Regions from separate parts of the Jeotgalibaca sp. MA1X17-3 genome, predicted to be linked through region 1. Evidence: a T-box and tRNA genes for the amino acid it is inferred to sense, from the RefSeq annotation. Region 1 holds a T-box; the other regions hold tRNA genes.
The links. A T-box is a leader RNA that pairs with one kind of tRNA and senses whether it is charged. The one in region 1 lies ahead of thrS (threonine--tRNA ligase), so its partner is inferred to be a tRNA-Thr.
Positions count from the first base shown of each region.

Region 2: it encodes a tRNA-Thr, which carries the amino acid that the T-box ahead of thrS (threonine--tRNA ligase) is inferred to sense. The anticodon was not compared.
Region 3: it encodes a tRNA-Thr, which carries the amino acid that the T-box ahead of thrS (threonine--tRNA ligase) is inferred to sense. The anticodon was not compared.

Region 1 covers NZ_CP090983.1:1,841,730-1,846,390, forward strand. The annotation lists partial or broken gene thrS (threonine--tRNA ligase) at 1-1,758, opposite strand, end outside; T-box leader at 1,823-2,060, opposite strand; gene dnaI (primosomal protein DnaI) at 2,110-3,036, opposite strand; gene LZ578_RS09260 (replication initiation and membrane attachment family protein) at 3,036-4,481, opposite strand; gene nrdR (transcriptional regulator NrdR) at 4,484-4,661, opposite strand, start outside.
Region 2 covers NZ_CP090983.1:197,391-202,051, reverse strand. The annotation lists rRNA gene LZ578_RS01045 (23S ribosomal RNA) at 1-2,440, shown strand, start outside; rRNA gene rrf (5S ribosomal RNA) at 2,540-2,655, shown strand; tRNA gene LZ578_RS01035 (tRNA-Val) at 2,774-2,846, shown strand; tRNA gene LZ578_RS01030 (tRNA-Lys) at 2,856-2,928, shown strand; tRNA gene LZ578_RS01025 (tRNA-Leu) at 2,954-3,035, shown strand; tRNA gene LZ578_RS01020 (tRNA-Thr) at 3,042-3,117, shown strand; tRNA gene LZ578_RS01015 (tRNA-Gly) at 3,119-3,190, shown strand; tRNA gene LZ578_RS01010 (tRNA-Leu) at 3,231-3,316, shown strand; tRNA gene LZ578_RS01005 (tRNA-Arg) at 3,329-3,402, shown strand; tRNA gene LZ578_RS01000 (tRNA-Pro) at 3,411-3,484, shown strand; tRNA gene LZ578_RS00995 (tRNA-Met) at 3,517-3,590, shown strand; tRNA gene LZ578_RS00990 (tRNA-Ile) at 3,646-3,719, shown strand; tRNA gene LZ578_RS00985 (tRNA-Ser) at 3,760-3,847, shown strand; tRNA gene LZ578_RS00980 (tRNA-Glu) at 3,871-3,942, shown strand; tRNA gene LZ578_RS00975 (tRNA-Ser) at 3,947-4,036, shown strand; tRNA gene LZ578_RS00970 (tRNA-Met) at 4,088-4,160, shown strand; tRNA gene LZ578_RS00965 (tRNA-Asp) at 4,202-4,277, shown strand; tRNA gene LZ578_RS00960 (tRNA-Gly) at 4,279-4,349, shown strand; tRNA gene LZ578_RS00955 (tRNA-Ile) at 4,359-4,432, shown strand; tRNA gene LZ578_RS00950 (tRNA-Glu) at 4,452-4,523, shown strand; tRNA gene LZ578_RS00945 (tRNA-Val) at 4,599-4,661, shown strand, end outside.
Region 3 covers NZ_CP090983.1:1,225,032-1,229,671, reverse strand. The annotation lists gene LZ578_RS06185 (hypothetical protein) at 1-523, shown strand, start outside; tRNA gene LZ578_RS06180 (tRNA-Gly) at 631-701, opposite strand; tRNA gene LZ578_RS06175 (tRNA-Asp) at 703-778, opposite strand; tRNA gene LZ578_RS06170 (tRNA-Met) at 800-872, opposite strand; tRNA gene LZ578_RS06165 (tRNA-Ser) at 915-1,004, opposite strand; tRNA gene LZ578_RS06160 (tRNA-Glu) at 1,017-1,088, opposite strand; tRNA gene LZ578_RS06155 (tRNA-Ile) at 1,106-1,179, opposite strand; tRNA gene LZ578_RS06150 (tRNA-Gly) at 1,187-1,257, opposite strand; tRNA gene LZ578_RS06145 (tRNA-Phe) at 1,275-1,347, opposite strand; tRNA gene LZ578_RS06140 (tRNA-Met) at 1,363-1,435, opposite strand; tRNA gene LZ578_RS06135 (tRNA-Pro) at 1,478-1,551, opposite strand; tRNA gene LZ578_RS06130 (tRNA-Arg) at 1,560-1,633, opposite strand; tRNA gene LZ578_RS06125 (tRNA-Gly) at 1,661-1,732, opposite strand; tRNA gene LZ578_RS06120 (tRNA-Thr) at 1,738-1,810, opposite strand; tRNA gene LZ578_RS06115 (tRNA-Leu) at 1,817-1,898, opposite strand; tRNA gene LZ578_RS06110 (tRNA-Lys) at 1,929-2,001, opposite strand; tRNA gene LZ578_RS06105 (tRNA-Val) at 2,012-2,084, opposite strand; rRNA gene rrf (5S ribosomal RNA) at 2,100-2,215, opposite strand; rRNA gene LZ578_RS06095 (23S ribosomal RNA) at 2,315-4,640, opposite strand, start outside.

The DNA.
Region 1 (4,661 bases):
CCATTTTCTCATTGCGTTCATCCACGTTTACACGCATTCCTAATTGGTCCATTTGAGTTTTTATTTCATAGGCTTTATCTGTATGCATCTCCAAATTAACGGGAATAATCGTTGCTTGTACAGGAGCCAACCACGTTGGGAACGCACCTTTGTACTCTTCTATTAAGTAAGCAACGAATCGTTCTAGTGTAGAAATAATCCCGCGGTGAATTACAACTGGTCGATGTGTGTTTTCACCATCTTCTCCTACGTACGTTAGATCAAAACGTTCGGGTAGAAGGAAATCTAACTGAACAGTAGATAGTGTTTCTTCAATACCAATCGCAGTTTTCACTTGAACATCTAATTTAGGACCATAGAAAGCTGCTTCGCCAATGGCTTCAAAGTATTCCATTCCCATTTCATCCATTGTTTCCTTCAGCATCGCTTCCGCGTTGTTCCACATATCATTGTCATCAAAATATTTTTCAGTATTATTTGGATCACGATAGCTTAGACGGAAACGATAATCTGTAATATCGAAATCTTCATAAACCCCAAGCATCAATTCGATTACACGTTTAAACTCATCTTTGATTTGATCCGGACGTACAAATGCATGAGCATCATTCAAAGTCATTTCACGAACACGTTGCAGTCCAGATAGAGCACCACTCTTTTCATAACGGTGCATCATTCCTAATTCAGCGATTCGAATAGGTAATTCCCGATAACTGTGTATATCATTTTTGTAAACCATCATATGATGAGGGCAGTTCATTGGACGCAATACGAGTAATTCACCATCTCCCATATCCATCGGTGGAAACATATCTTCATGATAATGATCCCAATGTCCTGATTTCTTATAAAGCTCCACATCCGCCATAATAGGCGTATAGACATGCTGGTAACCTAAGCTAATCTCTTTATCAACAATATATCGTTCAATCGTACGACGAATGGTAGCTCCTTTAGGTAGCCAAATAGGTAACCCTTGTCCAACTGTCGAGTTCGTCATAAATAAGTCTAGTTCTTTTCCAAGTTTACGATGATCACGCTCTTTTGCTTCTTCTCGTATTTTTAAGAATTCAGCTAAATCTTTTTTGTTGAAGAAAGCTGTTCCATAGACACGTTGCATCATTTTATTATCTGAATTCCACGCCAGTATGCTCCTGCTAATGAAAGTAGTTTGAATACTTGAATACGGCCGGTTGTAGGAACATGGACACCACGACACAAATCAGTAAAGTCATCTTGCGTATATACAGTCAGAACTTCGTCTTCTGGTAAATCATTAATTAATTCAACTTTGTAAGGATCTTCTTTAAATAATTCTAATGCTTCCTCTCGTGTTACGGTTCCACGAACAATAGGATAATTAGCCTTTACAATATTCATCATTTCTTTTTCTACCAATGGAAGTTGTTCCTCAGTAAGTTGTTCAGATTTATCCGTATCATAGTAGAAACCAGTTGCGATAGCTGGACCTACTCCAAAATGAATTTCAGGGAAAAGTCGTTTTAAGGCATGTGCCATCAAGTGAGCGGTAGAGTGACGCAAGATTCCTAATGCATCCTCATGCTCTGGTGTAATAATTTCCAAATCACCATCTGTTTCTAACGCTTGATGATAATCGATCAATTCTCCATTAAATTTACCTGCTAAACCTTTTTTAGCTAGGCTTTTACTGATACTTTGTGCAATTTCTTGAACACTGCTACCTTTTTCAAAACTTTTCTTGTTTCCATCTGGAAATGTAATTTCTATTTCTGACATCGAATTCTCTACCCCTTTATTTTTTTATAAAAAAAATCCCATTTCTGAATACAATTGCATTCAGAAATGGGACGTAATGTACGTGGTTCCACCCAAAGTTTAGTCTTCTTTTTGATATATAAATCATCAAAAAAATTGACTCTCTTAGTCGCTATAACGGGCAGCCCGGACTTTTCTATTCCTTATATTCTTCAAAAAGTCTCTCAAAAGTGGTCCAATAAAAAGTACATTAGGATGTCTCAGCCGTCCATCCCTCTCTTTAAATGAAATCTTTTTATGGGTGTCTTTCTCATTGATTTGTTTTGTTTTTAATATAGCTATTAAACCATTAACGTGATCAAAAAGCAAGGATCACTCTTGTAAACGACGATTTTTCCCGGTCATTTTAACTTGTTTAGATAAATACAGAACGCGCTCCATTAACCTCTTTGCTTTAATCGGCTCATCTTCTCCACGATTCCCTACTCGGAAATGCTCTTCTAATTCTTTAAAATTAAGATTAGAAGAAAAGAAAGTAGGTAGCTCCTCTTGCATTCGATACTGTAAAATAACTCCTAATACTTCATCTCGTACCCAAGTAGAGTTAATATCTGCTCCAATATCATCTAGCATTAATACTTCTGCTTTTTTGATAACATCTAATTTTCCAGAAACGGAATTATCCGCTATGGAAGCTTTCATCTCTTGAGTGAAAGTAGGGTAATGCATCAAGGTTGTAAGATGTCCTCGAAGAGAAAGTTCATAGGCAATCGCACCTAGTAAGTATGTTTTCCCTACTCCAAAAGGTCCATAAAGATACATTCCACGGTGATGGGCATGGGGTTGATCGGCATAGCTTTCAATAAAATCAAATGCAAAGTCTAATACCTCCATACGATCACTCGTCTTTAAAAATTTATCCATCGTAGCAGAACGAACATCTTTGGGAACGTTAATCGATTGAATACGTCCACGTAACTCTCTTTCTTTTTCTTTCTTAATGGTTTCAGCGGTCGGTCGGTAAACTACATCGATATATCCAGCATTTAAAGCTAAATGAGGCTCATATCCAGGATTTTGACCGATTTTCCCTTGTTCCAATTTATTTTTCTCATTTAAAAATTCATATAATTTTGAATAACTATTTGAAATCATTTCTTGAGATAGGAGTTCTTGATGCTCATCAAAAAATGCTTGGATGGCTGGATCTGCATGAACCGACTCAATCATCTCTTGATATTGTTTACTAATTTTGGGATCACTCATATACTTTCGAAATCCCTTTCCAACATGGTCCATCATTTATCTCCTGCCTTTCCAGCATCTCTAAACTTCTTCAAGCGTTCATTTAATTTTTCTTGTACGTCATCTGGGAGTAACTCTTCTGAATGAACAGCATTTTCTCCCGTAGCCCATTCCGGTAGTTTCTCAATTTTTCGAACTACATTTTTACCATAATAAGTGGCAGTAGAACGTTTTTCTTGTCTACGTTCTGCACTAGCTATTTTCTCTCCAACAAATTGTTTTGATTTTTCAATCGCTTGTTCCGGTAGCTCCACATTAGATTGAGTCCAATCATTAGCAATTGCCTCCGCTACCCCTTTGCTCATTGTAGGTTTTTGTTGAATCACTAACATATAATAAATCAACATATTTAAAACAGCTGGACTAATACTATGTTCATCAAGAAGAACTTTTAATAGTTTCTTTTCATTAGCCGTTACCGTTCCTTTTTTCTGATTTTTTATATCAGTAATAAATTCAATCGGACTAAATCGTTCACTCATGCTAATTAACTTGATTTCTTTTTCTGTATACCCAGATTTTTTAAGTTCTGCTTTGCGGTCAACTGATTTTGATTTAGTTTTTTCAATTTCTTTTTCAACTTTATCTTGTACTTTATGACCGGAAGACCCTTTCCTACCATAAGCTTCTGCAACTTCATTCTCTAATTCTTTTCTATCTACAATGCCGGTCTCTAAATTAGTAGCACGAAGAACAAAGGATGAGATACCCATTTCATCAATTCCATACAAGGTATGCAGCACTGTAATTGTCTTCTTCAACTCTTTTGTGAGGGCTCCTTCGCTGAAATATTCTTTTTCTAGAAGTTGTTCTAAAAAAGAAAAATCAAAGGAATTTTCTTGAATTTGAGGTACGTTCCCTTGTTGAGAGCCAATCAATTGCAGACCACTTTCTGAATGATTCTGAGAAATTTCTCCCTGTTGTTGATAAGAGTTTTCTGAAAAATCATAGACACTTAAAAATGATTTCGTAATGTCTTTCAAGTTCTTTTGATTTCTTTTTTGAATACTAAATCGTTCTTGCAAGGCCAACAACTTTCTTTCCCCCACTCGATCGAGTAATAGGAGACGTAAAAGATCATCTTCAAAGAAGTGTTTGCTACTTACGGGAGGACAAGGTTCATAGACATACTCTTTGTCTGTGCCTTCTTGCATATAGGTCTTTAAAAGACCAATTCCTTCCAAACGAACCCTCGCTTGGTAAAATTCAGGAATTCCCATTCCCAGAAGAGAAAATAATTCCGAATGTAAATGTTCTCTACTACGTGATGTGTGTTCATCTACCTCGGAAAGAAGGGTCATATAAAGGCTATACGCATGAGAACCAATAATTGGTTGGTAGAGGAACGTTATTATTTTTTTGTCTATATCAGTAATAAAACAATTTTGTTGAATTAAGAAAGAGTCTTTTGGACTCAAACTTTTCCACGGATAACTCATTTCTAACGACCCTCTTCATTCAATGGTAAATCTTTTTCATTATTTTCTTTAGGAAGTTCTTTTTCTGGTTGTTCACCATTCATTTTCTTTTCCATATTTTTTAATTCTTCTAAAAACGTTTTTCGGTCTGAGAATTGACGGTATACACTAGCAAAACGAATATAAGCAACATCATCAATC
Region 2 (4,661 bases), 750 kb from region 1:
AGTGACCGATAGTGAACCAGTACCGTGAGGGAAAGGTGAAAAGCACCCCGGAAGGGGAGTGAAATAGTACCTGAAACCGTGCGCTTACAAGTAGTCAGAGCCCGTTAATGGGTGATGGCGTACCTTTTGTAGAATGGACCGGCGAGTTACGATTCCATGCGAGGTTAAGCTGAAAAGGCGGAGCCGCAGCGAAAGCGAGTCTGAATAGGGCGAATAAGTATGGGGTCGTAGACCCGAAACCAGGTGACCTACCCATGTCCAGGTTGAAGGTGCGGTAATACGCACTGGAGGACCGAACCCACGTACGTTGAAAAGTGCGGGGATGAGGTGTGGGTAGCGGAGAAATTCCAATCGAACCTGGAGATAGCTGGTTCTCTCCGAAATAGCTTTAGGGCTAGCCTCGGACACGAGGAATCATGGAGGTAGAGCACTGTTTGGACGAGGGGCCCTTCTCGGGTTACCGAATTCAGATAAACTCCGAATGCCATTGATTCACGTCCGGGAGTCAGACTACGAGTGATAAGATCCGTAGTCGAGAGGGAAACAGCCCAGACCACCAGCTAAGGTCCCCAAGTATCTGTTAAGTGGAAAAGGATGTGGGGTTGCTCAGACAACTAGGATGTTGGCTCAGAAGCAGCCATCATTTAAAGAGTGCGTAATAGCTCACTAGTCGAGTGACCCTGCGCCGAAAATTTACCGGGGCTAAACAGATCACCGAAGCTGTGGACAGAACCATTGGTTCTGTGGTAGGAGAGCGTTCTAAGGGCGTTGAAGCGAGACCGTGAGGACTGGTGGAGCGCTTAGAAGTGAGAATGCCGGTATGAGTAACGAAAGACGGGTGAGAATCCCGTCCACCGAATGACTAAGGTTTCCTGGGGAAGGCTCGTCCTCCCAGGGTTAGTCGGGACCTAAGCCGAGGCCGATAGGCGTAGGCGATGGACAACAGGTTGAGATTCCTGTACCAGTTGATTTTGTTTGAACAATGGAGGGACGCAGGAGGCAACGGAATGCGCGCTGATGGATATGCGCGCCCAAGCAACAAGTCTGGGAAGGAGTCAAATGCTTCTACCCGCGAAGGATGAGTTGTGATGGGGAGGGAAATTAAGTACCGAAGTTCCCGCAGTCACACTGCCAAGAAAAGCTTCTCGTTAGAAATTAACTGCCCGTACCGCAAACCGACACAGGTAGTCGAGGAGAGAATCCTAAGGTGAGCGAGCGAACTCTCGTTAAGGAACTCGGCAAAATGACCCCGTAACTTCGGGAGAAGGGGTGCTGACCGAAAGGTCAGCCGCAGTGAATAGGCCCAAGCGACTGTTTATCAAAAACACAGGTCTCTGCAAAATCGAAAGATGACGTATAGGGGCTGACGCCTGCCCGGTGCTGGAAGGTTAAGAGGAGAGGTTAGCTTTCGAGCGAAGCTTCGAATTGAAGCCCCAGTAAACGGCGGCCGTAACTATAACGGTCCTAAGGTAGCGAAATTCCTTGTCGGGTAAGTTCCGACCCGCACGAAAGGCGTAACGATTTGGGCACTGTCTCAACGAGAGACTCGGTGAAATTATAGTACCAGTGAAGATGCTGGTTACCCGCGACAGGACGGAAAGACCCCATGGAGCTTTACTGCAGTTTGATATTGCGTGTTTGTGCCGTATGTACAGGATAGGTAGGAGCCAATGAAGCCGGGACGCTAGTCTCGGTCGAGGCGACGGTGGGATACTACCCTTGCGGCAGGAACACTCTAACCCGCGGCCCTTATCGGGCCGGGAGACAGTGTCAGACGGGCAGTTTGACTGGGGCGGTCGCCTCCTAAAGTGTAACGGAGGCGCCCAAAGGTTCCCTCAGAATGGTTGGAAATCATTCGTAGAGTGCAAAGGCAGAAGGGAGCTTGACTGCGAGACAGACAAGTCGAGCAGGGACGAAAGTCGGGCTTAGTGATCCGGTGGTTCCGTATGGAAGGGCCATCGCTCAACGGATAAAAGCTACCCTGGGGATAACAGGCTTATCTCCCCCAAGAGTTCACATCGACGGGGAGGTTTGGCACCTCGATGTCGGCTCATCGCATCCTGGGGCTGTAGTCGGTCCCAAGGGTTGGGCTGTTCGCCCATTAAAGCGGTACGCGAGCTGGGTTCAGAACGTCGTGAGACAGTTCGGTCCCTATCCGTCGCGGGCGTTGGAAATTTGAGAGGAGCTGTCCTTAGTACGAGAGGACCGGGATGGACACACCGCTGGTGTACCAGTTGTTCCGCCAGGAGCATCGCTGGGTAGCTATGTGTGGACGGGATAAACGCTGAAAGCATCTAAGCGTGAAGCCCCCCTCAAGATGAGATTTCCCATCACTTGAAGTGAGTAAGACCCCTGAGAGACGATCAGGTGGATAGGCGGGAAGTGGAAGTGCAGCGATGCATGGAGCGGACCCGTACTAATCGGTCGAGGACTTAACCAAAAACAGGCAGCGACGTAATGCGGTGCCTGGTCAACCTTTGTTTTTCATGTTGTGTATTCAGTTTTGAGGGAACAATGTTTCCTTAATCCCATAAAAATGTGCGGTGGCGATGGCTGGAAGGCCACACCTGTTCCCATCTCGAACACAGAAGTTAAGCTTCCAAGCGCCGATTGTAGTGAAGGGTTTCCCTTTGTGAGAGTAGGACGCTGCCGCGCATTTTATATTTTTCTATATACTAGGTTTCTCTATGGTAAGTTTAAAGTACCGTAGTAAAAAAATATGCTTGCAGTAATGAAAGAAATGCTGTATTATATTTAAGAACTCTTGTATTATGGAGGTTTAGCTCAGTTGGGAGAGCGTCTGCCTTACAAGCAGAATGTCAGCGGTTCGAGCCCGTTAACCTCCATTTTTTTATGAGTTATTAGCTCAGCTGGTAGAGCATCTGACTTTTAATCAGAGGGTCGCAGGTTCGAGCCCTGCATAACTCATTCCTTTTTGAATAAAAAAGGGTACGCGGGTGTGGCGGAATTGGCAGACGCACTAGATTTAGGATCTAGCGCCGCAAGGCGTGGGGGTTCAAGTCCCTTCACCCGCATTTTTAGCCGGCTTAGCTCAGTTGGTAGAGCATCTGATTTGTAATCAGAGGGTCGAGGGTTCAAATCCTTTAGCCGGCACCATGCGGAAGTAGTTCAGTGGTAGAACATCACCTTGCCAAGGTGGGGGTCGCGGGTTCGAACCCCGTCTTCCGCTTACATAGGCAGACTATCTGCTTTATGTAAAATAGAATAATGCCGGGGTGGCGGAATTGGCAGACGCACAGGACTTAAAATCCTGCGGTGAGTGATCACCGTATCGGTTCGATCCCGATTCTCGGCATTTTTTTTAAAAGCACCCATAGCTCAATTGGATAGAGTACTTGACTACGAATCAAGCGGTTGCAGGTTCGACTCCTGCTGGGTGCATTTTTTTACGGGAAATAGCTCAGCTTGGTAGAGCACTTGGTTTGGGACCAAGGGGTCGCAGGTTCGAATCCTGTTTTCCCGATACAATCATGAAATTTTGGTTGTTGAAATTTTGGCGGTGTAGCTCAGCTGGCTAGAGCGTCCGGTTCATACCCGGGAGGTCGGGGGTTCGATCCCCTTCGCCGCTATCTTTTAAATATACTCGAATCACTTATTTAAAGGTTTCTATATTTTACCGAGCTGGGACCTTTAGCTCAGTTGGTTAGAGCAGACGGCTCATAACCGTCCGGTCGCAGGTTCGAGTCCTGCAAGGTCCATTGCAGGAAAGTCCCTGTAAACTGGTTATTTATTTTTGATGGGGAAGTACTCAAGAGGCTGAAGAGGCGCCCCTGCTAAGGGTGTAGGTCGCTAACGCGGCGCGAGGGTTCAAATCCCTCCTTCTCCGTTTTGTTTTTTTAAATATAGCAAGGCCCGTTGGTCAAGCGGTTAAGACACCGCCCTTTCACGGCGGTATCACGGGTTCGATTCCCGTACGGGTCATCATGGAGGATTACCCAAGTCCGGCTGAAGGGAACGGTCTTGAAAACCGTCAGGTGTGTAAAAACACGCAAGGGTTCGAATCCCTTATCCTCCTTACTTTTTTAGTCTACTTAGACTGATGAAGAAAATATATACTTACTATTATCGCGGGGTAGAGCAGTTGGCAGCTCGTCGGGCTCATAACCCGGAGGTCACAGGTTCGAGTCCTGTCCCCGCAATTTTTCATTTTTTATTTTAAATATTATAGTTAATATTTAACGGTTCCGTGGTGTAGGGGTTAACATGCCTGCCTGTCACGCAGGAGATCGCGGGTTCAAATCCCGTCGGGACCGCCATGCGGGTGTAGTTTAGTGGTAAAACCACAGCCTTCCAAGCTGTCGTCGCGAGTTCGATTCTCGTCACCCGCTTTTTTTTATGGGCCTATAGCTCAGCTGGTTAGAGCGCACGCCTGATAAGCGTGAGGTCGATGGTTCGAGTCCATTTAGGCCCATTTATTTTTCGATTTTTATGGCCCGTTGGTCAAGCGGTTAAGACACCGCCCTTTCACGGCGGTATCACGGGTTCGATTCCCGTACGGGTCATTAACAAAATATTCAAAATTTTATAAGTTTATGAAATATAGTATATGTTAAATTGTTTTTGTGTAAACTTTACATGGGGGTTTAGCTCAGTTGGGAGAGCGTCTGCCTTACAAGCAGAATGTCAGCGGTTCGAGCCCG
Region 3 (4,640 bases), 620 kb from region 1:
TTTACTTGTTCTTTACTGCTTCTTTATTATTTTAGCCTTTTATAAAGGAGTCAAAATGGAAGATACAGAATATTATTTGTTGCTCCAAATTTTCTTTCAGACATTTATAATTGGCCTAATTTCTTATTATCTTCAAACAAAGTTTATTTCCATTCAAATTCTTCCCTACTTTCTCCCTACTCTCTTCCTAATGATTCCCATTACATTGAATCAACAAGAAAAACTTCTTGCTGCTCGAGAGATAAAGAAAAGCTACTCACCTTATCAAGATTTATTAATTGAAAAGAATAACATTTTGAGTATGATTAGCTTTATTATCGGGATTGTAATCATTTTTATACTCTTCAATATTCAAAACGTTCTTATTTGGAAGCAAATTCTTTTTTTTAGTGTTCTATTAATCTATTCATTTCCTTTAACAGTAAAGCAGCTGAGAAATAAGCTTAGACCAGATCTTTATGTAGCTAATTTTGTTTGTTTAATAACCGTTTTATATAGCGTTCTTTTAAATATCTCCATTTAAAAAAGGACAATCTATAGGTTTTGTTCTTAAGGATTATCCTATCTTCATCTGTAATTTAAAACAAAAAAAGCCAAGACATTGAAGTCTTAGCTTTTTTTATCTTTAGAAGCGGGTGACGAGAATCGAACTCGCGATAACAGCTTGGAAGGCTGTAGTTTTACCACTAAACTACACCCGCATGGCGGTTCCGACGGGATTTGAACCCGCGATCTCCTGCGTGACAGGCAGGCATGTTAACCCCTACACCACGGAACCTGTATATATGTAAAATAAAAATTGCGGGGACAGGACTCGAACCTGTGACCTCCGGATTATGAGCCCGACGAGCTGCCAACTGCTCTACCCCGCGATAATAGTAATGATTTTTTCAGTCTATTTAGACTAAAAAGTAAGGAGGATAAGGGATTCGAACCCTTGCGTGTTTTTACACACCTGACGGTTTTCAAGACCGTTCCCTTCAGCCGGACTTGGGTAATCCTCCATAATATAATAATGACCCGTACGGGAATCGAACCCGTGATACCGCCGTGAAAGGGCGGTGTCTTAACCGCTTGACCAACGGGCCAATAAAAACTATTCAAATGGGCCTAAATGGACTCGAACCATCGACCTCACGCTTATCAGGCGTGCGCTCTAACCAGCTGAGCTATAGGCCCCTAAAAAAGCGGGTGACGAGAATCGAACTCGCGATAACAGCTTGGAAGGCTGTAGTTTTACCACTAAACTACACCCGCAATAAATACCATACAAATGGCTTGAGACAGAATCGAACTGCCGACACCTTGAGCTTCAATCAAGTGCTCTACCAACTGAGCTATCAAGCCGTAAAAAATGAAAAATTGCGGGGACAGGACTCGAACCTGTGACCTCCGGGTTATGAGCCCGACGAGCTGCCAACTGCTCTACCCCGCGATAATAGTATTTTATATTTTATGACATAATATTTTGTTGCAATCGGGAAAACAGGATTCGAACCTGCGACCCCTTGGTCCCAAACCAAGTGCTCTACCAAGCTGAGCTATTTCCCGTTAAAGAATGCACCCAGCAGGAGTCGAACCTGCAACCGCTTGATTCGTAGTCAAGTACTCTATCCAATTGAGCTATGGGTGCCTAATATTTTGTGAAGTTCAAATCAAAAGCGGAAGACGGGGTTCGAACCCGCGACCCCCACCTTGGCAAGGTGATGTTCTACCACTGAACTACTTCCGCAGAGATGCCGGCTAAAGGATTTGAACCCTCGACCCTCTGATTACAAATCAGATGCTCTACCAACTGAGCTAAGCCGGCTCAGAATGCGGGTGAAGGGACTTGAACCCCCACGCCTTGCGGCGCTAGATCCTAAATCTAGTGCGTCTGCCAATTCCGCCACACCCGCTGATTATTAGTTAGATAGTTATTCTAAAAATGAGTTATGCAGGGCTCGAACCTGCGACCCTCTGATTAAAAGTCAGATGCTCTACCAACTGAGCTAATAACTCATAAAACAAATGGAGGTTAACGGGCTCGAACCGCTGACATTCTGCTTGTAAGGCAGACGCTCTCCCAACTGAGCTAAACCTCCATAAAATATAAAAATGCGCGGCAGCGTCCTACTCTCACAAAGGGAAACCCTTCACTACAATCGGCGCTTGGAAGCTTAACTTCTGTGTTCGAGATGGGAACAGGTGTGGCCTTCCAGCCATCGCCACCGCACATTTTTATGGGGTTAAGGAAACATTGTTCCCTCAAAACTGAATACACAACATGATAAACAAAGTCGGACCAGGCACCGCATTACGTCGCTGCCTGTTTTTGGTTAAGTCCTCGACCGATTAGTACGGGTCCGCTCCATGCATCGCTGCACTTCCACTTCCCGCCTATCCACCTGATCGTCTCTCAGGGGTCTTACTCACTTCAAGTGATGGGAAATCTCATCTTGAGGGGGGCTTCACGCTTAGATGCTTTCAGCGTTTATCCCGTCCACACATAGCTACCCAGCGATGCTCCTGGCGGAACAACTGGTACACCAGCGGTGTGTCCATCCCGGTCCTCTCGTACTAAGGACAGCTCCTCTCAAATTTCCAACGCCCGCGACGGATAGGGACCGAACTGTCTCACGACGTTCTGAACCCAGCTCGCGTACCGCTTTAATGGGCGAACAGCCCAACCCTTGGGACCGACTACAGCCCCAGGATGCGATGAGCCGACATCGAGGTGCCAAACCTCCCCGTCGATGTGAACTCTTGGGGGAGATAAGCCTGTTATCCCCAGGGTAGCTTTTATCCGTTGAGCGATGGCCCTTCCATACGGAACCACCGGATCACTAAGCCCGACTTTCGTCCCTGCTCGACTTGTCTGTCTCGCAGTCAAGCTCCCTTCTGCCTTTGCACTCTACGAATGATTTCCAACCATTCTGAGGGAACCTTTGGGCGCCTCCGTTACACTTTAGGAGGCGACCGCCCCAGTCAAACTGCCCGTCTGACACTGTCTCCCGGCCCGATAAGGGCCGCGGGTTAGAGTGTTCCTGCCGCAAGGGTAGTATCCCACCGTCGCCTCGACCGAGACTAGCGTCCCGGCTTCATTGGCTCCTACCTATCCTGTACATACGGCACAAACACGCAATATCAAACTGCAGTAAAGCTCCATGGGGTCTTTCCGTCCTGTCGCGGGTAACCAGCATCTTCACTGGTACTATAATTTCACCGAGTCTCTCGTTGAGACAGTGCCCAAATCGTTACGCCTTTCGTGCGGGTCGGAACTTACCCGACAAGGAATTTCGCTACCTTAGGACCGTTATAGTTACGGCCGCCGTTTACTGGGGCTTCAATTCGAAGCTTCGCCCGAAAGCTAACCTCTCCTCTTAACCTTCCAGCACCGGGCAGGCGTCAGCCCCTATACGTCATCTTTCGATTTTGCAGAGACCTGTGTTTTTGATAAACAGTCGCTTGGGCCTATTCACTGCGGCTGACCTTTCGGTCAGCACCCCTTCTCCCGAAGTTACGGGGTCATTTTGCCGAGTTCCTTAACGAGAGTTCGCTCGCTCACCTTAGGATTCTCTCCTCGACTACCTGTGTCGGTTTGCGGTACGGGCAGTTGATTTCTAACGAGAAGCTTTTCTTGGCAGTGTGACTGCGGGAACTTCGGTACTTAATTTCCCTCCCCATCACAACTCATCCTTCGCGGGTAGAAGCATTTGACTCCTTCCCAGACTTGTTGCTTGGGCGCGCATATCCATCAGCGCGCATTCCGTTGCCTCCTGCGTCCCTCCATTGTTCAAACAAAATCAACTGGTACAGGAATCTCAACCTGTTGTCCATCGCCTACGCCTATCGGCCTCGGCTTAGGTCCCGACTAACCCTGGGAGGACGAGCCTTCCCCAGGAAACCTTAGTCATTCGGTGGACGGGATTCTCACCCGTCTTTCGTTACTCATACCGGCATTCTCACTTCTAAGCGCTCCACCAGTCCTCACGGTCTCGCTTCAACGCCCTTAGAACGCTCTCCTACCACAGAATCAATGGTTCTGTCCACAGCTTCGGTGATCTGTTTAGCCCCGGTAAATTTTCGGCGCAGGGTCACTCGACTAGTGAGCTATTACGCACTCTTTAAATGATGGCTGCTTCTGAGCCAACATCCTAGTTGTCTGAGCAACCCCACATCCTTTTCCACTTAACAGATACTTGGGGACCTTAGCTGGTGGTCTGGGCTGTTTCCCTCTCGACTACGGATCTTATCACTCGTAGTCTGACTCCCGGACGTGAATCAATGGCATTCGGAGTTTATCTGAATTCGGTAACCCGAGAAGGGCCCCTCGTCCAAACAGTGCTCTACCTCCATGATTCCTCGTGTCCGAGGCTAGCCCTAAAGCTATTTCGGAGAGAACCAGCTATCTCCAGGTTCGATTGGAATTTCTCCGCTACCCACACCTCATCCCCGCACTTTTCAACGTACGTGGGTTCGGTCCTCCAGTGCGTATTACCGCACCTTCAACCTGGACATGGGTAGGTCACCTGGTTTCGGGTCTACGACCCCATACTTATTCGCCCTATTCAGACTCGCTTTCGCTGCGGCTCCGCCTTTTCAGCTTAACCTCGCATGGAATCGTAACTCGCCGGTCCATTCTACAAAAGGTACGCCAT